DNA from 3 places in the Lysinibacillus sp. NPDC095746 genome. Region 3 is predicted to be linked to each of the others. Evidence: predicted binding sites of a transcription regulator. Region 3 holds the regulator's gene; each other region holds the start of a gene.
What was found. The regulator LexA, encoded in region 3, represses DNA repair genes until DNA is damaged. The targets are predictions, from matches to a motif close to CGAACATATGTTCG.
Positions count from the first base shown of each region.

Region 1: ACIQ7N_RS11835 (DUF6434 domain-containing protein) is a predicted target of LexA. The motif match lies at 2,233-2,246, and genes of this name have one in related genera.
Region 2: recA (recombinase RecA) is a predicted target of LexA. The motif match lies at 1,935-1,948, and genes of this name have one in related genera.

Region 1 is NZ_JBIWGL010000014.1:1,479-9,414, forward strand. It holds gene ACIQ7N_RS11825 (TetR/AcrR family transcriptional regulator) at 1-423, opposite strand, end outside; partial or broken gene ACIQ7N_RS11830 (DHA2 family efflux MFS transporter permease subunit) at 593-2,022, shown strand; gene ACIQ7N_RS11835 (DUF6434 domain-containing protein) at 2,282-2,851, shown strand; gene ACIQ7N_RS11840 (acyl-phosphate glycerol 3-phosphate acyltransferase) at 3,088-3,318, shown strand; gene cdaS (sporulation-specific diadenylate cyclase CdaS) at 3,912-4,532, shown strand; gene ACIQ7N_RS11850 (MarR family winged helix-turn-helix transcriptional regulator) at 4,631-5,074, shown strand; gene ACIQ7N_RS11855 (ring-cleaving dioxygenase) at 5,127-6,068, shown strand; gene ACIQ7N_RS11860 (LLM class flavin-dependent oxidoreductase) at 6,084-7,142, shown strand; gene ACIQ7N_RS11865 (DUF2332 domain-containing protein) at 7,500-7,936, opposite strand, start outside.
Region 2 is NZ_JBIWGL010000003.1:50,552-58,487, reverse strand. It holds gene pgsA (CDP-diacylglycerol--glycerol-3-phosphate 3-phosphatidyltransferase) at 1-540, shown strand, start outside; gene ACIQ7N_RS03330 (competence/damage-inducible protein A) at 558-1,814, shown strand; gene recA (recombinase RecA) at 2,031-3,095, shown strand; gene rny (ribonuclease Y) at 3,585-5,144, shown strand; partial or broken gene ACIQ7N_RS03315 (tyrosine-protein phosphatase) at 5,455-6,217, shown strand; gene ACIQ7N_RS03310 (phospho-sugar mutase) at 6,432-7,936, shown strand, end outside.
Region 3 is NZ_JBIWGL010000006.1:34,412-42,347, reverse strand. It holds gene tkt (transketolase) at 1-1,913, opposite strand, end outside; gene ACIQ7N_RS06195 (DUF896 domain-containing protein) at 2,231-2,464, opposite strand; gene ACIQ7N_RS06190 (GNAT family N-acetyltransferase) at 2,672-3,184, shown strand; gene ACIQ7N_RS06185 (DJ-1/PfpI family protein) at 3,226-3,765, shown strand; gene ACIQ7N_RS06180 (YneB family resolvase-like protein) at 3,911-4,588, opposite strand; gene yneA (cell division suppressor protein YneA) at 4,585-4,896, opposite strand; gene lexA (transcriptional repressor LexA) at 5,059-5,676, shown strand; gene ACIQ7N_RS06165 (gamma-glutamyl-gamma-aminobutyrate hydrolase family protein) at 5,852-6,574, opposite strand; gene ACIQ7N_RS06160 (prepilin peptidase) at 6,638-7,390, opposite strand; gene ACIQ7N_RS06155 (potassium transporter) at 7,449-7,936, opposite strand, start outside.

The sequences.
Region 1 (7,936 bases), on a different contig from region 3:
TGTGTTAGTACTATTAGCCCCTTCACTTTTACGTTGTATGACAATCAAATCCTTTAATGTCCTATGCATTTTTTTAATGAAACCAGGGTGCTCAAATAAAACAGCTAAAATTTTTCTGTGCTTATAAAAGTAATCTAAAAATGTAATTAATTGTTCTTGATTATTTAAATTATCAATTTGTAAAGAAGGAGAGATCTCCGACAACAAGTCGTCGAACATATCGTAAACTACTTGCTTTAATAAATCATTAATATCTATAAAATGTAAATAAAACGTTGCTCTATTTAGCTCTGCACGTTGGGCTATTTTTTGTACTGTAAGTTTCGAAATATCTGGGTTTTCAATTAATATATCTACGACAGCTTCTTTAAATACCCGTTTAGAGCGAATAGCTCGTGGGTCTTGCTTTTTGTGTGTGGTCAATTTAATTCTCCTTTATCTATTAAATACAAATTTAATGAATAGTATTTTTAACTTTGTTGTTTAATTGACAGTTCTTAAAAAATTGTAAATAGGAATCAAAAAATAACCGTGTTATTATCTATTTTATTGACATAGTGTTAATAAAACAAGTAGAAAGAGGAAGAATGTCATGTCGGAATCGATCAATAAAAAAGTACTATTAACAGTTTTAATTTTTGGGTGTTTTTTATCTACACTAAATCAAACGCTGTTAAACGTTGCATTAAGTAATTTAATGGACGTATTTTCTGTTTCTGCGACAACCGTTCAGTGGTTAGCTACTGGTTTTATGTTAGTAAACGGGGTGCTAGTCCCTATTACAGCATACTTAATGAAACGCTTCTCAACACGCCAATTATTTATAAGTTCAATGCTGTTTTTATTAGTAGGCTCTATTTTTTGTGCAATAGCTCCGAACTTCACTACTTTACTAATAGGTCGTATGATTCAAGCAATAGGGGCAGGAATTATTATGCCATTACTAATGAGTATCGTGATGTTTATTTTCCCTCCTGAAAAAAGAGGTAGTATGATGGGGTTAATTGGGCTAGCTATGATTTTCGCTCCAGCTATTGCACCAACATTAGCAGGTTTTGTAATAGATAATTATTCTTGGCGTTGGTTATTTATCGGCATCATTCCATTTGTCGTGATTATTTTATTTATGGCAATGAAATATTTAATGAATGTTTCAGAAACCTCAAAGGCAAAGTTAGATGGTATCAGTGTTATTTTATCAACAATTGGCTTTGGTCTTATTTTGTATGGATTTAGTAATGCAGGAAGCCATGCTGGGATGATAAAGTTGTAATAAGTACTATACTTGTAGGGATAATAACTACGGCAATGTTTTGTCTTCGTCAAATGAAATCATCTGATCCACTTCTTAACTTATCCGTTTTTAACAATAAATTATTTACACTCACGTCCATTATCAACATTATTGTTACAATGATGATGTATGCGGATATGATTTTATTACCAATATATTTACAAAACGGAAGAGGGTTTACAGCTTTAGATGCCGGTTTATTATTATTACCGGGTGCACTTGTAAATGCCTTTATGTCTCCAGTGACAGGAAAAATGTATGACCGCTTTGGAGCAAAGCCGTTATTTATTATCGGTTTGATTTTTGTCATTCCGTCAATGTGGGTTGTAACGGATTTATCAGAAACAACAACCTATAGCTTTATCATGATACGTACTATTTTTCTACGTATAGGGTTGAGTTTTATCACAATGCCATTAAATACAGCTGGTTTGAATGCTTTACCGAAGACACTTGTCACACATGGTACAGCAGTGAATAATACATTACGTCAAATCGCAGGCGCAATTGGATCTGCTGTCGTTATTACAATTTTCACAGCACAAACGACAAATCATGCAAAAACATTGCTAGTAGAAACACCAAATGCTACGGCTGAAGGTATTCGTACACTTGCTTCAATTTTAGGTTCAAGTGATGCCTATTATTTCATGACAATCTTAGCGATCATTGCATTTGTATTAACTCTATTTGTGCCAGCTAAAAATAAGTTTAAACAACAAGCTTAATGATTAAGCATTCAAAGAACAACTTTAAAAGGCTGGGACATAACTATTAGCTCTTTGCGAAAGCCGAATTACCCGAACAATGGCAAAACACCGTATGAGTGTCTTGCAAATTTGTTCGGGTTTTCCTTTAGCTAAAAAACTTTTGTCCCAGCCCTATGTTTTTATTCGTAAAGTTTGTTGCTTTTTTTAATAAAAATTTGCTTACATTAACGAGCAAATGTTCTATAATATGGATGTGTACATATAAGGAGTGTTATACATGAGACCTATTCTTACAAAAGAAATTAGTAGTCAAGATTTTATGGATTTTTATTGGTTAAAAGAAGAATTGCAATCATTTTGTAGAGATAATGGCATAAGCGCGTCGGGCTCTAAGATTGAGATTTCTGATAGAATTGAAACTTTTCTTCGGACAGGAAAGATAAAAAAACCACAAAGAAATTCAAAAGCTAATACTAAACCTCGAACTAACAGTGAATTAAGTCTTGATACAGTCATTACGGAAAATCATCGTTGTAGTCAAGATGTGAGAGCATTTTTCAAGAAGGTAATTCCAAATTTTCATTTTTCTACCTATATCCAAAACTACATTAAAAACAATATTGGAAAAACGTATCGTGATGTTGTGGACGCTTGGTATGAAGAAGAAAAACGCAAAAAAGACCCATCACACCAGAAAAAAATTCCACCTCAGTTTGAATACAATCAATTCATTCGTGACTTTTTCTCTGATTCAAAAAATAAAGGGAAAAGTCGTGCAGAAGCAATTGAAGCTTGGCATAAAATTAAGAAACTCCCTGGAAGTAACAAATATATACCTGAAAATTAGTCTTTAAGTTGAGGCAATTTTCAACGAGTGGAATTAGCATTTTTTTACTATTTGCAAACTAGCGAAACCAATACGTCTTCTCTATTAGTAGGTAATTTAAGAAAACAGACCATTTAATTAAGTAGTCTCTACCTTTCAAGTTAGTAATAGTTAGAATGAAAATTTGGAATATAGAAGAATTATAATGCGATTAATAGTTAATTTTTGTATAATTGATTAAAGGGGAGTGGTTTTATATGAATCAGCAAAAGATGCCACCAGCACTATTGCGTTTAATCGTTATTTTTCCCAATGTGCTGAGCTATTTATTATTATTTGGACTAATTATGTTTGTTATCTCCAATTATGACACATTAAAAGCGACGGACAACTTAACGGTTTGGCTTATTTTTATTGTAGTGCTTGCACCGGCCGCTGCCTACACAACATTTAGTATCGTCAAGAAAATTCGTTCTGGACAAATGTAAGCAATAACAACACGTGTATTCTTTAGTTTATCTAATGGATACACGTGTTTTTTTTTGAAGTCTTTATTGTCATATTGTTAAAGTTATTACTGATAGTAGAAGTCAAAACTCTAAATCCTCCGATTTAGAAAATGGCCCCCACAATTACTTGGGAAAAAATAAGAATACCGTTTAACTTACGATGATTTGTGAAAAAAGTGTGGCTCATTATCCTCTGGAAAATTGGGGCAAGGAATTGCAATTTTATGAGAGAATCCAAGTAGTACTAATAGGGAAAAACGGATTTACATCCATTATCTCTATAAATAAGGATTATAAAAAAATTTATCAGTAGAAGATTAGCGTGCGTATTCAATTACAATTTGAATACGCTTTTTAACTTCGAAGAAAACAGCCATACTGTTAGCAGCGCTAGAGCCTATATTAAGTACGCTACTGCTTCTTTATTACGCTTCACTTAGCGTGAAAAGGATGATTAATCTACAATTTATGTAGTGTGTATGTTGAATTCAAGGCGAATAAAATAATTCCATAGAGAGAAACTAAAAATACGAGTTTTTTCATGTTAAATTTGAAAAGCGGGGTGTTTTTTTATGGATCCAACAAATTGCGATTTTTCACCAATGAAACAAACATTAAAGGAAGAGCTTTTGCAGGTCATACATTCATTACAGCAAAGTGTAGAAGCTATGGATACGGATACAAACTGTCTTCTTGGGAATTTTGAAAAAATAAAAGAGAAATTTGTAACGATTGAAATGAAGGCTGCTACGTTTTATTTGAATTGCTATCTTTCGCCGTTTACTGAAAAATATCCTGAGCTTTCGCATAGCGTACAAAATATGTCTAAAAGAAGACACGGCGGACTAATTGTTATTGAACGAGAGGATTCTGTAGCATCTATTATACAGCCTGGTATTCATATTGGTGCAGAAGTAACGCATTCCTTATTAGAATCTATTTTTTTTCCTGGAAATCCACTTCATGATGGCGCCGTTTTAATAAGCCAAAATCTAATTAAATCAGCAGCAAATGTACTGCCACTGTCAGAGAGATATATGGGGGAAAAGAAATTAGGCACAAGGCATCGAGCAGCATTAGGGTTAAGTGAAGTAAGTGATGCGCTTGTCATGATAGTGTCTGAAGAAACAGGGAGAATTTCCTTTGCCTTTAAAGGAAACTTATATCCAATTACGACACATGGCATTATATAGTGTGAGCTTCACACTAAAAATTATCTTGAATTCAAGATATTTTTCTTGCTTATACATCACTTGCGTGGTAAAGTGACAAATGAGAGGGGGAGAAAGCGATGCGAAAACATACGCTCGGAACAGTGACGTGGATTCGGATGATGCGTTTTACAAATCAAAGTAATCAGCTATCCAATGAGTTTTTAAAGCGCTTTGGTTTAACGACCGCACAATTTGATGTCCTAATCCAAATTAAGACATATGCACCGTTAACGCAATCCCAATTAGCAGAGAAAGTGATAGTGACGCAAGGTGGTATGTCTAGGATGCTTGCTCGTCTTGAAAAAGATGGACTTATTGAACGGAAGCAAAATTGGAAGACTAAAACAATTTCACTAACAGCAAAAGGCGAGCAGATGATTGATATGGCAACACCAAGTCAGCTACAATTTCAATCTTCATTTTTTGAAGAAGTATTAACAGAAGAAGAACTGAAAACTTTAAATACACTAATGTCGAAAATAGAGAAGCATAGTCGTGATAAAAAATTACCACCAGCGTGATTTTTTTACACAATCACTTGCTTAGTCAAGCGAAAACAAGGAGGAAACATTCATGAACAAATTAAGTGGACATCATCATATATCAATGCTAACAAAAAACGGTAAACGTAATAATGATTTTTACACAAAACTTCTCGGCTTACGTCGTGTAAAGAAATCAGTAAACCAAGATTCGCCTTCCATGTATCACTTGTTTTATGGAGACTTAACTGGAGCACCAGGTACAGAATTAACATTTTTTGAAATGCCTGTAGCAGGTCGGACAGTGCGCGGAACAAATGCCATTACACGTATTGGATTACTAGTGCCAAGCTATGACAGTCTGCAATATTGGAAAAATCGTTTTAAACAGTTAGAGATTGAGCATAGTGAAATAACAACTTATGCAGGTAAAGATGCATTGTTTTTTGAGGATCATGAAGGGTTAAGAATGGTGCTGTTAAACAATCATGGTCATGAAACACCAGCTCATTGGCAACCATGGGACGGCTCTGATATCCCTGCAGAACATCGTATTTTAGGGATGGGTACAGTTGAAATGACAGTTCGTTACTTGCAACGGACAGTAAGCTTATTAAAAGAGCTATTTAATTACACAGTTGTAACAGAAAGTGAAAAAGAAGCAGTATTGCAATCAATTCCTGGTGAAGTGATTGGAGAAATCGTCGTTCAAGAATTAGAAGGACCAAGTGAGAAACCTGGACGTGGTAGTATTCACCATCTTGCACTACGTGTTGGAACAGTGGAGGAATTGCAACAGTGGGATCTCAAAATTAAGGAGCAGGGCTTTGATAGTACTGGCATTGTGGATCGTTATTATTTCCAAAGTCTTTATTTTAGAGATCGTAATGGCATTTTATTTGAAATGGCAACAGATGGCCCAGGATTTACAGTTGATTCGGCAATAGAGGATCTTGGTAAAGAACTTGATCTTCCACCATTTTTAGAAGAAAGACGTGCAGAAATCGAAGCTATTTTAGAGCCGCTAGAGTAAGGAGAGATATTCATCATGGATAAATACCGTATTGATCAATCGAAAGGCATCGAATTTGGCCTATATTCATTAGGGGATCATATTCCAAATCCATTAACAGGTGAACGTATTTCAGCTCAACAACGAATCCAAGAGCTAATTGAAGTAAGTCAGCTTGCTGAACAAGCGGGTATTGATGTCTTTGCTGTTGGCGAAAGTCATCAATCGTACTTTACGACACAGGCACACACAGTTGTTTTAGGAGCAATCGCACACGCTACATCAAAAATTAAATTAGCAAGCTCTGCAACAGTCCTTAGTGTCTCTGACCCTGTACGCGTATATGAAGATTTTGCAACGATTGATTTAATTTCAGATGGACGTGCAGAAATAGTCGCAGGGCGTGGCTCTCGAGTTGGTGCATATCAATTACTAGGTATCGATTTAAAGGATTATGAAGAAATTTTTGAAGAAAAATTAGCGTTACTGAAAAAAATAAATGACAACGAGCTGGTCACTTGGGAAGGACAATTCCGTGCACCACTTCATAATGCGCAAATTTTGCCACAACCTAAAAATGGGTCGTTACCAATTTGGCGAGCTGTTGGTGGACCACCTGCAAGTGCCATTAAAGCAGGTTATATGGGCATTCCGATGATGCTAACGACATTAGGTGGTCCCGCTATTAACTTTAAGCCATCAGTTGATGCCTACAGGGAGGCAGCGGAGAGAAATGGCTTTGATCCGAAAGAGTTACCGATTGCTACAACAAGCCTATTCCACGTCGCACATACGACGGAAGAGGCACTACAAGGGATGTATCCCCATTTAAATGGTGGATTCCAAGCAATTCGCGGCGCAGGTTATCCAAAGCAACAATTTACGGAAGCACCGGATACAAAAGATGCCTTAATGGTCGGAAGTACGGAGCAAATTATTGAAAAATTACTGTATCAATACGAGCTCTATGGCATGCAACGATTTATGGCACAAATTGATTTTGGCGGTGTGCCATTCGATAAATTAATGAAAAATATTGAAATTATCGGGAACGATATTTTACCAGCAATTAGAAAATATACTGCAAAAAAATAGAGTGATATACTATAAGATACTTGCTTAATAAAGCGGTTGATTGGAGTGGAGGCTGGGCGACTCCTTGGGGATCAGCAATAGAGGAACGAAGGCTAAAAGCATCACATCCTGTGATAACGCCTTCGTGACCAACATCTTGCTGCTGTCGCTACGTTGCACTCACGCTTTCGCGCAAAAAACATCTGTTGGCCCGAGACCCTGCAGCGGAGCGAAGCGGCAGCTACAAAGCGCCCAGCCGGAACGAAAATCAACCCCTCGTTTTGCCGAGAAAACTTAATTTCATTGATTTAATAGTTTTTAATCAACATGACGTTGCATGAGAGAAAAATCTCATGTAGCGTTTTTTCGTGGCAACTTTTATTTTTGGTTGGACCACTTGAACCATCGAGCATGACCATCAGGGCGTTCCATTATTCGGATAGATTCTATTTCACCTTGATCAATAAAATCTTGATGCAGTTGTATATCAAATAAATTGTTATAACAATGATAGAGAGGGCGTTCCATGCTGATCTCTTTTAATTGTTCAATTAGTTCAAGGCGTAACTCCATTGGGATTTGATTGGCCACATGCGTATGATAAACAACTAATTGCGCATCTTGATTAACATCTCTACTAATTTCTTTTATCAGTTTGATAGCATCTCCTTTTATCAGTTCTAAATCAAGTTCTTTTAAAATAGGGAGTGCTTGATGTAATAAAAGTCTACGTTCTTGATGCTCTGGCCAAATTAATGCTTGGAGCCATCGAAGCTCTTCCTCATTATGAATATCAATCGGATTTAAATCGATCC
Region 2 (7,936 bases), on a different contig from region 3:
CTTATTCCGTTCTTTGTCATTGTTATGATGTTTGATTTTGGCTGGGGAACAATGTCACTATTCGGTGCGACGATGCCTGTTCATCATTTTGTAGGTGCACTTATTTTTATTATTGCTTCAACGACTGATTGGGTGGATGGTTATTATGCACGTAAGTACAATCTTGTGACAACATTTGGGAAATTTTTAGACCCACTTGCTGACAAGTTGCTAGTTTCAGCGGCTTTTATTTTAATGGTAGAACTTGATATGGCGTCTGCATGGATAATAATCATTATTATTAGTCGCGAGTTTGCAGTTACTGGCCTTCGTTTAATATTGGCTGGTGAAGGAGAAGTTGTTGCGGCCAACCAGCTTGGCAAAATTAAAACATGGGCTCAAATTGTGGCCATCGGTGCAGCACTTTTACACAATACAATTTTTACACTTATCGGTCTTCCATTCGATAAAATTATGCTATATATTGCATTGTTCTTTACGCTATGGTCTGGATGGGATTATTTCTATCTAAATCGACGTGTCTTACTTGAGTCTAAATAAGAGAGGTCTTGAGGGTCATGAATGCTGAAATTCTTGCAGTTGGCTCAGAGTTATTGCTTGGTCAGATTTCGAACACAAATGCAAGATTTATTTCTAGTCAGTTGTCAGAGTTGGGAATAAATGTGTATTATCACACTGTTGTTGGAGATAATGCACAACGTTTGGAAGAAGCTATTTCCATTGCAGAGACTCGTGCTGATTTAATCATTTTCTCGGGTGGGCTTGGGCCTACAAAGGATGATTTAACAAAGGAAACGATTGCGCGTCATCTTGACGTTTCTCTCGAAATTGATGATATCGCACTGGCTAATATTGAGCAGTTTTTTGCACAACGAGGACGTCCAATGACGGATAATAATCGTAAGCAGGCTTTAATACTAGCGGGTAGTGAGGTGCTTGCAAACCATCACGGTATGGCACCTGGCATGATATTAACTAAGGATGAACGTACGTATATTTTACTGCCCGGGCCACCTAAAGAGCTTGAGCCAATGTTCCAGTTTGAAGCAAAGCCAAAGCTTGGTGCTATGTTAAACGCTGGAGGGGTAATTACATCGCATGTTATGCGTTTTTATGGAATTGGAGAGGCGGAGCTTGAGGTTCGTGTCCAACATATTTTAGATGCGCAAACAAATCCAACTGTTGCTCCACTTGCTTCTGACGGCGAGGTTACATTGCGTGTAACTGCTAAAGCAGAAACGGAGCAAGAAGCGCAGCATCTTATTGCCGCAAAGGTAACAGAGATTCAAGCGCTTGTTGGGAACTATCAATACGGTATAGATGACGATTCACTTGCCTCTAAAACAGTAGAAATGTTACTAGACAATCAGTTAACAATTTCTGCAGCGGAAAGTTTAACAGCAGGATTATTTCAGTCAGAACTTGCTGAAATACCGGGTGTAGGGGATGCCCTTGTTGGTGGCGTTGTTACGTATACGGAAGAGGCTAAAATTAAGCAACTCGGTATTTCAAAAGAATTTTTAACTACACATGGGATTGTAAGCAGTGAATGTGCGGCGGCTATGGCTAGTGCTGTACGTAAAAAGTTTGATACGGATATTGGTATTGGATTAACAGGTGCGGCGGGTCCTACAGCCCATGATCATCAACCAGCGGGGACGGTTTGGATTGGTATTGCCATTGGTGATGAAAAACCAATAACGTATTTACTTCATTTATCAGGTATGCGGAATACAAATCGACTGCGCGCGGCGAAATTTACTTGTCATTATTTAATGCAACTTTTGGAAGAAAGAGGCTTTAAAAAACGTTAATCCATTATTCTTCGGTAAACTTGTAGCTGACGCTTTGCTTTCGCTACAAAGAAGTTAAATATGTTGAAAATAGAAATTTGGGTAATGGAAAGTTACCCAAATTTTTATTTTGAAGAAAAACGAATAAATGTTCGCTTTTTTCTTGCGTCTTCTCTTAAAAACAAGTATAGTAGAGATAGAGAAAAACAGTGAACAGTTTTCAAAGGAGGAAAATGAATGAGTGATCGTAAAGCTGCCTTAGAACAGGCGTTAAAACAAATTGAAAAGAATTTTGGTAAAGGTTCCATCATGAAACTTGGCGAAAAAACCGATTTAGAAATCGCTACATCTTCAAGTGGTTCGCTAGCACTTGATGCTGCATTGGGTGTTGGTGGATATCCACGTGGACGTATTATTGAAGTATATGGCCCAGAATCATCAGGTAAAACAACAGTTGCTCTTCATGCGATTGCAGAAGTGCAGGCAAATGGTGGACAAGCAGCATTTATCGATGCTGAGCATGCACTAGATCCAATTTACGCACAAAAATTGGGCGTCAATATTGATGAACTTCTATTATCTCAACCAGATACGGGAGAACAGGCGCTTGAAATCGCAGAAGCATTAGTGCGTAGTGGTGCTATCGATATCATCGTTATTGACTCCGTAGCAGCACTAGTTCCGAAAGCAGAAATCGAAGGAGATATGGGTGATTCGCATGTTGGTTTACAAGCCCGTTTAATGTCTCAGGCCTTACGTAAGCTTTCAGGTGCTATTAATAAATCTAAAACGATTGCTATTTTCATTAACCAAGTGCGTGAAAAAATTGGTGTTATGTTCGGAAACCCAGAAACAACACCTGGTGGACGTGCGCTTAAATTTTACAGCTCAGTACGTTTAGAGGTTCGTCGTGCGGAAGCTATTAAACAAGGCAATGACATTATGGGTAACCGTACAAAAATTAAAATTGTGAAAAACAAAGTAGCACCACCATTCCGTACAGCTGAAGTTGATATTATGTACGGTGAAGGGATTTCAAAAGAGGGCGAAACAGTTGATTTAGGTGTTGAACTAGACATCGTTCAAAAAAGCGGTTCTTGGTATGCTTACGGTGATGAGCGCCTAGGTCAAGGTCGTGAAAATGCTAAACAATATTTAAAAGAAAATCCAGCAGTACTAGACGACATCGCAAATAAAATCCGTGCTTCTTACGGTATTGCATCTTCATCTTACACAATTGCTGCGCATGATGAAGAGGAAGATATGGATGAGGAATTAAAGCTTCTTCTTGAAGATGAATAATATAAATGCATTGTTCCCACTCTTTATAGTGAGAGCAATGCATTTTTTTATTTACGCAGACTGAAGAATAACGGTTTTGTTGTTAGGTAATCCATATATTCTTCAAAAGTTGTGAATGACATTTTTGAGAAATAATTCCTATGTACTACTTCTACGACATTCATGATAAAAGATAAAATAAGCGTTAGTGTAAAAAGTATTAGGTAATTAATTCTCCAAATGGATATGACTTACTTTTTTTCTTACGAGGGCGAACAGATGCCCTACTATCCTTGACAGAGCTTAAGGCTAGCTATACAATTAAAAATGTATAATTTCTGAATTATGACTTTAAATAGGCAGTACATTCTGACTTCATTAATAATGGCTTTTGAAGATCTATTAAATGAAGATGAAAACTTTGGCAGATGTCTATGATTATGCCAAGGCAAAATTGATGTATGCGCCGACTGAAACTGTAATACCCAAATAGCAAGAGGAGGTGTTCATATGGATGGAATTACTATCATCTCCGCTTTGCTTGGACTCATCGTTGGTGCCGCTGTTAGCTATATCTACATGAAAAAAGTGAATGACTCAAAAATCACTGGTGCTAAACATGTCGCTGAAACAATCGTTGAAGAAGGAAAACGAGAAGCGGAGGCATTGAAGAAAGAAGCACTACTTGAAGCCAAAGATGAAACTCACAAATTTCGTACTGAAGCAGAAAATGACATTCGTGAACGTCGTTCAGAACTTCAGAAACAAGAGAACCGTTTATTGCAAAGAGAAGAGAATCTTGATCGCAAAGATGATGCTCTAAATAAGAGAGAAGCAGGTTTAGAGCGTAAAGAACAAGCTCTAAGCGAAAGACAACAGCATATTGAACAGATGGAAAGCAAAGTGGACGAGCTCGTTGCCTCGCAAAAATCAGAGCTAGAGCGAATTTCTGCTTTAACTAGAGATGAAGCAAAAGCTATTATCTTAGGAGAAGTAGAAAAAGAGCTAACAACTGATATTGCTGTGATGACGAAGGAAGCTGAGACACGTGCGAAGGAAGAATCAGATAAAAAAGCACGTGAAATTTTATCACTGGCATTGCAACGTTTTGCAGCAGATCATGTTGCTGAAACAACAGTATCTGTCGTGAACTTGCCAAATGATGAAATGAAAGGTCGTATTATTGGTCGTGAAGGTCGTAACATCCGAACTTTGGAAACGTTAACAGGTATAGATTTAATAATTGATGATACTCCAGAGGCGGTTATTTTATCAGGCTTTGATCCGATTCGTCGTGAAACGGCTCGACTTGCACTTGAAAAACTTGTACAGGATGGCCGCATTCACCCTGCTCGAATTGAGGAAATGGTGGAAAAATCTCGTCGTGAAGTGGATGAACAAATCCGCGAAACAGGTGAGCAGACAACATTTGAAATTGGCATTCATAATTTACATCCAGATTTAATGAAGATTTTAGGCCGCATGAAATATCGTACAAGTTATGGACAAAACGTCCTAAAACATTCCATTGAGGTCGCATATTTAGCAGGCTTACTCGCTGCTGAACTTGGTGAAGATGTAGCATTAGCTCGCCGCGCAGGCTTATTACATGATATTGGTAAGGCAATTGACCATGAAGTTGAAGGTAGCCATGTCGAAATCGGTGTGGAATTGGCCACAAAATACAAGGAACATCCGGTCGTTATAAACAGTATTGCTTCCCACCATGGTGATACAGAAGCAACATCTGTCATCGCGGTATTAGTGGCTGCAGCTGATGCACTATCAGCAGCTCGTCCAGGTGCTCGAAGTGAGACGCTTGAAAACTATATCCGCAGACTTGAAAAGTTAGAGGAAATTTCTGAAAGCTATGATGGCGTAGAAAAATCCTTTGCGATTCAGGCTGGTCGTGAAATCCGTATAATTGTACAACCTGAAAAAATTGATGACTTAGCTTCACATCGCTTAGCGAGAGATATCCGTAAGCGAATTGAAGAAGAACTTGATTATCCAGGTCATATTAAAGTAACGGTTATTCGTGAAACACGTGCCGTGGAATATGCGAAATAAAATCATTAATAGATTTTATTTCAAAAGAAAGAATAGAATTTTCGAGTCGATATGCTAGGTAGGTATTTGTACCACATAATTACAGGAAAACTGTCGCGAATTGCGGGCTCGAAATATTTTAAAACTTTAGCAATAATAAGTTACTTTCGTGAAAAGATAGGCAACTTCTTGTTCGATTTCGAACAAAGAGTTGCCTATTTTTATTGGTTCTTTAGTTATCCAATAACCATTTCTTTAATAGTCCTCATAATATTTATAGATTTAGCATAATAAAGTATTGGACTTTTTCTAATTAGGGAGGAGGATATGGATGGTTGATATGCATAGTCATATTTTATGGAACGTGGATGATGGACCAAAAACGATGGCAGATACTATGCGATTGTTTGAACAAGCGGTAAAAGAAGGAGTTAAAGAAATAATAGCCACTCCTCATTGCTATCACCCACAATATCATGCAAATTATAGCACAGTGAGAAATCAAATCCACTTACTACAATCTGAACTCATAAAAAAGTATTCCTCTAACACTTTTTACCGGGCATGAAGTACGATTATCAGAAAAAATCATTCCACTCTATAAAACAAATCAAATCCACACATTAGCAAGCTCTAATTATATGTTGTTAGAATTACCATCCTATACTGTACCTGCTTATACAATAAAAATTATTCGTACATTACTGTCTGATGGAATTACCCCGATTATTGCGCATCCAGAAAGAAATAAAGCCATTGTTGAAAGACCTGTTTACTTAGAACGATTAATTTGCGAAGGAGCAAAAGCACAAATAACTGCTGGTAGCTTAGCTGGTTATTTTGGTCGCACAATACAAAAGCGCTCACTTGAGCTAGTAAGGGCTAATTTAGTTCATACGTATGGATCGGATGTTCACAATCTATCATCTCGACCATTTTTTTTTGATGCAGGGCTTTGTTATTTAGAAAAGAAAAAAGAGTTAGATGCCATTGATGTGTTACTGGAAAATAATGTACGAATAATTGAAAACCAACCTTTTGTTATACAAGAACCTCGTAAAATCGAAGTGAAGAAATGGTGGAAGATTTTTTAGGATTAAGAGAAGAACTGAACTCTTGAGAAATATGTAAGTAAAAATACGGAAAGCTTTAATGTCAGTATTGAAATCATTGATGGTAAATAAAGATTAACTATGTCCAGATGGGGGTTGTCGACACCATATGGAGCTAGGAATCCATGCGACAACTGTAAACTTCTCTGCAGATTTACATGCCATTGGAACTATTGAATGAACAGAAGGTGTCATATTGAGTATAGTAGAAGATCGTTACAGGCAATGGATAGAGGAAGCTGTTCCTTTCTATTTAAAAGAAGAACTATTAGCCATTGTAAATGATACAACACAAATTGAAGATCGATTTTACCAATACCTACAATTTGGTACAGCAGGTGTGCGTGGTGTGTTAGGGGCAGGTACAAATCGAATGAATATCTATACAATTCGCAGAGCTGCATACGGCCTAGCGAAGTATATCACAGAAAACGGGGAAATAGCCAAACAGCGTGGTGTTGTCATTGCCTATGATACAAGGCATTTCTCAAAGGATTTTGCTATTGAAACAGCTCAAGTTCTGGGGGCATTTGGGGTGAAAGTATTCGTATTTCGCGATGCACGCCCAACACCTGAATTATCTTTTGCAGTAAGGTATTTAAACGCTTTTGCAGGTGTGGTCATTACCGCTAGCCACAATCCAAAACAATATAATGGTTTTAAAGTTTATGGGGAGGACGGGGCGCAACTGACGCCTTCTGCCATTCAAACTATCGTTGAAAAATTCGATGATATCCAAAATATTTTTGACATTCCAACAACATCATGGCACACATTAGAGCAGCATGGAACTGTAGAATGGCTGTTACTTAAAATTGACCAAGCATATCAAGAAAAATTACTCGGTTTAAAACAACGTACCAATATCGACTTCACGATACCAATTGTATACTCACCTCTTCATGGTGCAGGTCTAATATCGGTACAACAAGGTTTACAAGCATTTGGTTTTACAAATGTCCATATTGTAGAACAGCAATCTGTACAAGATGGAGATTTTCCAACAGTTCCTTATCCAAACCCAGAGGAAGCAGCAGCCTTTACGTATGCAATACAAAAAGGTAATGAAACAGGTGCACAAATACTATTAGCAACCGACCCAGATGCCGATCGATTAGGTGTGGCAGTAATAACAGAGGGTGGTTATCAATTATTAACAGGTAATCAACTAGGTGCACTTATCTTACAGTATTTGCTTGAGGCGAAAAAAGAAAAAAATGAGCTACCTGAAAACGGCGTATTACTCAAAACAATTGTTACCTCTGAACTTGGTGCAGTAATTGCTCAACAATACGGAGTTGAAACTGTGAACACACTGACAGGTTTTAAATATATTGCAGAAAAGATTGCTGAGTATGACCAATCAAAAGAAAAAACATATCTATTTGGTTATGAAGAAAGTTATGGCTATTTGGTCCAAAGCTTTGTGCGAGATAAAGATGCGGTCCAAGTTGCATTGGTAGTAGCCGAGATGGCGGCTTACTACGCAACAAAACAACAAACGTTACTAGATGTTTTAGACAGTTTATTTAATCAATATGGCTATTATGAAGAAGTATTACAGTCCAAAACATTTGAAGGCATTACAGGTCAGAAGGAAATGCAAGTCTTATTACAATACTTTAGAGAAAATAGAATTTATGAAATTGCTGATCAAAAGGTACTTGTAGTAGAAGATTACTTAACCCACCAAGCCATTTA
Region 3 (7,936 bases):
CCGAACTTGTCAATTGCAAGAACGTCCCCTTCAAAACCAGTGTATTTATGCCAGCCAAATGATGAGCCCATTTCGATTGCAAGACGTTTTGTTACAGCTTTTGGAAGAATAGATTCTTTGTAAGCTGCGTCTTGTTTTTCGAAGCGATCCATAGATGGCATTGAAACAACTGCCACATCTACACCATCAGCTTTTAATGCTTTTTGTGCTTCGATCGCAAGTGAAACTTCTGAGCCTGTTGCAATTAAAATGGCATCTGCCACTTCTTTTGTAGCAGGAGACACTGTATAAGCACCTTTAGTAACACCTTCACGTACTGTATCAATAGATGCGTCAAGAACAGGTAAGTTTTGACGAGACAATACTAAAACAGTTGGTGTTTTTTCAGATGCTACTGCTAGCTCCCATGCAACTGCTGATTCATTTGCATCAGCTGGGCGAACAACAGATAAATTCGGCATTGCACGTAAAGATGCAAGGTGTTCGATTGGTTCATGTGTTGGACCATCTTCCCCTACAGCAATTGAGTCATGTGTAAATACATAAGTAACAGGAAGACCCATTAATGCAGAAAGACGTACAGCTGGACGAACATAATCAGAGAATACGAAGAATGTACCACCAAATACGTTAAGACCACCGTGAAGTGCCATACCGTTCATAGCAGCACCCATTGCAAACTCACGTACACCGAACCAAATATTACGGCCAGCATAATCATCTGCAGAGAAATCTCCAGCATCTTTCATCGTCGTTTTATTTGAGCCAGCTAGGTCAGCTGAACCACCGAAGAATGATGGCGTTTTCTTTGCAATTGCATTGATTGCATCTCCAGAAGAAGAACGAGTAGCTACTGATTTACCTGCTTCATAAACTGGTAATTCTGAAGCAAAATCCTCTGGTAATTGACCATTCATTGCCTTTTCAAATTGCGCTGCTAATTCCGGGAACTCTTGCTTATATGCTTCAAACTTAGCATTCCAAGCTTCTTCAGGCTGTGCCCCTTGAACATTAGCTGCTGCTGCAAATGTATCATATACTTCAGCAGGAATATGGAATGGCTCGTGTGCCCATTCATAAGATGCTTTCGTTAAAACAACTTCATCTTGACCAAGTGGTGCACCGTGAGAAGCAGCTTTACCAGATTTGTTTGGTGAACCAAAACCGATAACAGTTTTCACTTCAATAAGTGTTGGCTTACCAGTTGATTTTTTTGCTTCTTCGATTGCTGCGTTAATTGCTTCAACATCTGTACCATCTGCAACTTTTAAATAGTTCCAGCCATAAGATTCGAAACGTTTTTGAACATTTTCTGAGAATGATTTTTCTAAATCACCATCTAAAGAAATATCGTTTGAATCGTATAAAACGATTAACTTTTCAAGTTTTAAGTGACCTGCTAAAGAGATAGCTTCAGCCGCTACACCTTCCATTAAATCGCCATCGCCACAAAGTGCAAATGTATAGTGATCAACGATGTCATGTCCTGGTTTATTGTAAGTAGCTGCTAAATGGCGTTCAGCCATAGCCATACCAACTGTCATAGCAATACCTTGACCTAGAGGACCTGTTGTTGCCTCTACCCCAACAGTATGACCATATTCAGGATGTCCTGGAGTTAATGAATCCCATTGACGGAAGTTTTGAATTTCTTCCATTGGTAAGCCGTAGCCACCTAGATGAAGTAGGCTATATAAAAGCATAGAGCCATGACCTGCTGAAAGTACAAAACGGTCACGGTTAAACCATTTTGGGTTAGCCGGATTATGGTGAAGTTGTTTTGTCCAAAGCGTATAAGCCATTGGCGCAGCCCCCATCGGTAAACCTGGGTGACCTGAGTTTGCTTTTTCAATTGCATCAATTGACAAAGTTCGGATAGCATTAATCGCTAGTTGATCCGCATGTTGAGTCATTATTTTGTGACATCCTTTCTCGTCCTATATATTGTTCTTATACAGTTTAGTCAACATTGTCTCAGAAAACAATGGTTTTGTTATACTATTAAAGATTTATAACATACTTTATCTTTATTCAGTGAAAAATCCCCCACACAATAGTGCCAACAAAATAATAAAGATAATACCTCCGGCGGGATGTCACGGATAAGGATTTAGCCTAAAACCTTCACATCCTACAAACGGCTAACTGACCTGCATCGCGCAAGCCTAAGCACAATTTCAAAATCCGGACACAATTAACGCTGAGGCGTTATTGACCTAAATGTGTCATATTAATTGAGAAATTTATTCTTTTTCGCTTGTTTAACTTTTTCTGGTGTTACATCATTTCCTTCAGCATCTACTACTTTTACGTTTTCAATTGTATCTCGCATCGTTGATCTAAATGTATCTAGATATTCTTTACGAAGCGCTGATCGTTCCTTAGCTTCTGCCTCTGTTAATGTACCACTTTTAGCCTTAGCAGAAAGTTCATTGATTCGGTTAATTTTTTCTTTTGATAACATAATTACACACCTTTCAATACATATCTTAATGAATATGGTATGTAAAGTATAGCATGTCTCCCCTTGAAATGCAGTTATACCAACCTTTCAAGTATCCTTATATTTTTGAAATAAATTCCACAAAATGCATGACTTTGAGAAATTACAAGTGTATAACTAATAATAGGGTTCCAAAACAAAATTAATTTATGCTTGGAGGAATATAAATTGTTTATCAAAACAAACAGACTTTTAATAAGAGAATTTGAGATTCAAGATTGGCAAGCTGTCTATGAATATACTTCGAATCCAAATGTAATGAAGTATATTCCCGAGGGAGTTTTTAATGAGGAAGAAGCTAAAAAGTTCGTATCAGAAAATAGCGGTGAACAGGCAAAATACTTCCCTGTTATTTTAAAAAGCGACAATATTGTCATTGGTCATATTGTTTTTCATCAATATTTTGGTGACCATACATATGAAATTGGCTGGGTATTGAATCCGAACTATTACAATAATGGCTACGCCTCTGAAGCAGCAAAAGCTGTGCTGAATTACGGATTTAAAGAAATGCAACTTCATAGAATTATTGCTACATGCCAACCAGAAAATATCCCATCCTATCGAGTGATGGAGAAAATCGGCATGAGACGCGAAGGTTATTTTAAAAAATGCATACCAAATGGAGATGAGTGGTGGGATGAATATTACTATGCGGTCTTAAAAGAAGAGTGGGCATAAGATGCTTTTAGGGATTATCGATTTCTAGAGGAGAAATTTAGATGAAAAAGACCGCAGTATTATTGTATCCCCAATTTAGTGAATATGAATTGAGTGTAGCATTATCTATATTAATGCAAGGAAATAAACCCGTCATAACTGTTGGATTAAACAGCGAAAAAATTAAAGGGGAATCTGGGTTATCCTGTATGGCAGATACACAAATAAGTGATATTAATCTTGACGAAATCGATAGCTTGATATTACCAGGGTGTATGGATGTAGCTTTATTAATACACGAGCAAAAATTAATTGATTTTATTAGTCATGTAAATGCCAAAGGAGCTATCATTGCAAGTATTTCTAGCACGCCATCTCTTTTAGCAAAAGCAGGAGTATTAAAGAACAAAAAATATACTGTAGGATTATCTCTAGAAGGTATGGATAAGCTGGGCTTCTTTGATCTTAGTCATCTCTCTGAAGACTTAGTTGTACAAGACGGCAACATCATAACTGCAAGAGGCAAAGGGTTTATACAATTTGGCATTACTGTGGGTAAAGCCCTGCAGCTCTCTTTTGATGAAAATTGGTACAGGGCATAACAAAAAAATCGCTAAAGAGAGGTAGAAATTGCTACTTCTCTTATTTTTTTACTATTCATTCTATTCGTCGATCGGGTCTACCCGTCACTTTGGAACTTAACCTTTAAAAATTAAAAAATCAGCGGGACGATAAAAACCCCACTGATTAATACGTTACTTTATTTTGCCCGCTTCCCTCTTGATGTTCCCGATATCTCCTATGGACTGTAGCTTTGCTTACTTCAAAGCCTAAACCTCTAAGCGTCATGGCGATTTCCTCAAAGGTGAAGCCTCGATTACGTAGATTGACAATTTCGTCTATAGGAACATCCTTACGTTCTTGACCATTTGGATTTCCACGGTTAGATAAATTGTTTTCAGGGCGATAGCCATTTTCAACGGCACGACGCATGCCACGCCGTATTTTAGCATTATGGATTCTACGCTGGTACTCCTCTACGATTGCTAAAATTTCTAAGAGCATCGTATCCATTTCATTTAATTGTATAGGTCCCTCGTCTCGCATAGAAAAAACATTAGTTTCAGTTTTCTGCAATAAATGCAATACTGCCATTCGAGCATTTCCACGTCCTAAGCGTGTTTCATCCTGTACAAATAATGCTTCAATTTCTTTTTCTTTAATGAAATCAAGCATTTCTAGTAAACCTTCACGTTCCACATCATAACCACTATGCTTGTCCTTAAAAACATGCTTAACTTCGTAGCCCTGTTCTTTAGCATAGCGCATCAACTCCTCCTGCTGACGCTCTAACGAGGAACTTTGTGTCTCTTTTTCTGTACTCACACGGCAATAGACAACGGCCGATTGTTGATTCATTTTCATTTGTCGTTTCTCGCAATTTCAATTGAATTTATAGGGGATGGGTCACCCACTACTGGAATCACTAAGGATTTACCTGCAATAATTTGTGCGTTCGATAATTCATTTTCTGTTTTCACAAGCTTAATCCATTCATCCGTTTTCATTTTACCACGGTATTGATCGGCTAACGACCATAAGCTATCACCATGTGCGATTTCAATTTCTGTGTACGTTACATCGCCTGGGTCTGTTATAAAAAGGTATGCCGCAAAAAGCAAACAAGCTCCTAATAAAGTTGTAATATGTGGATTTTTCTTAAACCAGTTCATGTTTAAAACCCCTTTTCTAGAATGTTTGTTCGGAATATATGTTCTCATATTAATACGAACAAACGTTTTTGTCAAACGCTTTTCGAACCTATGTTTGCTTAAGTGTTCGCATTCTGTTATACTACTAATTAGTAAAATGATTAAAAAAAGAGGTGAGCAATTATGAAAAAAGTTTCGAAAAGACAAGAGGCTATATTAGAGTTCATTAAAGAAGAAGTACGAGCAAAGGGGTATCCACCATCTGTACGTGAGATTGGGGAGGCAGTTGGACTTGCTTCAAGCTCAACAGTTCATGGGCATTTAGCTCGTTTAGAACAAAAAGGCTTGATTCGACGCGATCCAACTAAACCACGTGCTATTGAAATTTTAGAGCCAGAGGATTCTATCCAAAAGCAACACGTTATTCATGTCCCATTAGTTGGGAAGGTTACTGCAGGTTCTCCAATAACTGCTGTTGAAAATATCGATGAATATTTCCCACTCCCAGATATTTATGGTACAAGTGAAGATCAATTATTTATGCTTGAAATTATGGGTGAATCAATGATTGAAGCTGGCATTTTAGACGGAGATTTAGTTATTGTTAAACAAAAAGCAACAGCTGATAATGGTGATATTGTCGTAGCAATGACTGAAGAGAATGAAGCAACTGTAAAGCGTTTCTTTAAGGAAAAAAGTCATTTTCGTTTACAGCCTGAAAACTCAACAATGGAGCCAATTATCGTAGATCAAATTTCTATTTTAGGGCATGTTGTAGGTCTATATCGTCGTGTACATTAAAAGTATCTCAATATTAAAGTATAAAAGGAGGTTATTATGTTCACAAATGGGCATAAACCTCTTTTTCTTATCTTTTGAGTGTTATTTTAATCACTAAAAAAGAACCCACTTGAAAATGGATTCCTTACACCTAGCAATGTATTCATGTTCATCACCAAGGTTATCTTAGTAAAGTTTATGCCTCTACCTTAAATTTCAAACTTGCCTTTACAAATGCAGCAAATAGTTTCTTTGATACTGCATCTCCTGCAATAGCTAACTCTTCAGGATGCCATTGAACTGCTAAACAAAATGGTAAATCATCATGCACTACCGCTTCAACGATACCATCACTTGATTTTGCTACTACTTTCAGCTTTTCTGCTACTACGTTTATTGCCTGATGATGAAATGAATTCACAGCAATTTTTTCTTCCTCAATAATCGTTTTTAATAATGTATCAGGTGATAGGTTAACATAATGTGTTGTAACACCCCTCGCTGCTTGTTGCACATGCTTTATTAATTTTTTACTATGATACTCACTTTCAATATCCTGATAGACTGTGCCCCCAAACGCAACATTTAGTATTTGAAGCCCTCGACAAATTCCGAGAATCGGCATTTTCCGAATAGAGGCTGCATTAATTAAAGCAAGCTCCACTGCATCTCGTTCAGGATGAACCTTCCCTAATTTTGGTGTAGGTTCTGCGTCAAAGAGGAATGGATGTACATCATAGCCACCCGATAGTAATAAACCGTCCGTCAACGATAAAATTTGTGCTACATCCTCTTCAACGCCAATTGGAATTATTAGTGGAACTCCCCCTGCTTCCATTATACTTTTGCTATAAGCAGCATTTAATCTTGAGGACAAATCATCCTCCGCAAAAGCCGTTATTCCGATAATTGGTTTCATCCTATCCCCTCCATGATCTTTAGCTTGCATTCACTGCCTGTGAAAAAATCCGTCAATGATTACTTACCAAAACCCAAGATACCAATTCATCAACGCATCACCATAGAAATAGATGATAATAGCTGCGAGAGCAATAGAAGGTCCGAATGGTATAGGCGTTTTCCTTCCCTGTCCACGTATCTTTAATACAACGATGCCAACAATCATGCCAATTACTGCCGCTACAAAAAGCGTTAAAATGGTATGTATTGTCCCGAGTACGAGACCAAGTAAAAAGAATAATTTAATATCGCCACCCCCCATCCCACCTCTTGATAGAACAGCTATACAATATAATATGCCAAAACCTACGACAGCACCAACTATACTGTCCCACCAAGGAGACAACGGAGAAATCACGCGTCCAAAAACTAGCAATGGTAAAAAGAATAATAGCACCTTATCGGGAATAAGCATATACGCAAAATCCGATACAACTATAATGACTACTAATGAAATTAATAATAGCGCCACAAAAAATTCTGCACTAAAGCCTAATTGCCAATAAGCAAAAGCAAATAATAGGCCTGTAATAAGTTCCATCAGTGGATAAATCCAAGAAATTTTTTGCCCACAGCTACGGCATTTTCCACCTAAAAATAAATAAGACAAAACAGGCACCAAATCAAGCGCCGTCAACTGTCTCTTACAAGAAGTGCAATGCGAGGGTGGGTGCACAATGGACTTCTTCATAGGCACACGTAAGCCAACTACATTAAAAAATGAGCCAAGAACGAGCCCAAATAGTAACACTGTAATGGTATAAGCGATTTCCATTTTTATGTCCTCCTATACTAATAGACGCCCATACACTTAAGTATGCGCGCCATCTAGATTATTGTTGTCCTTCATAATAGAACGTCGTTACTTGTATGGTTGCTTTTAAGGTTGTATCAGCGTCCTCCTGGAATTTCGCTTCTTCACCAGTTAATGTGAAATCGATCGCATCAATTTTCATCACACGATCAATTTTTTCAATTTCTTTTATAAACTCAACCATCGCTTTATTATCCAATGCGACAACTTCAATATCAAATGTTACGAGTTTTAATTCCTTCGGTAAGGAATCTTTATTGAGAGTAGCAGTTGGTATTTTATCTTTTACTTCAGGTGTTTCATCATTTTTAGCTACAGCTTGTTCATCCGCTTCAGTTGCAGATTGCTGTGTATCAGCCTGTTCCTCAGAATTTGTCGAGTTAGGATCTGTAATAGTAGACTCCATGACGAGCGAATCATAATTATTAAAGTCCATAGCTTCTACCCGTATGCCCGTCACCACTTCAATCTCTTCAATATTTCGAATTACTTCGTCAATCGCTCGAG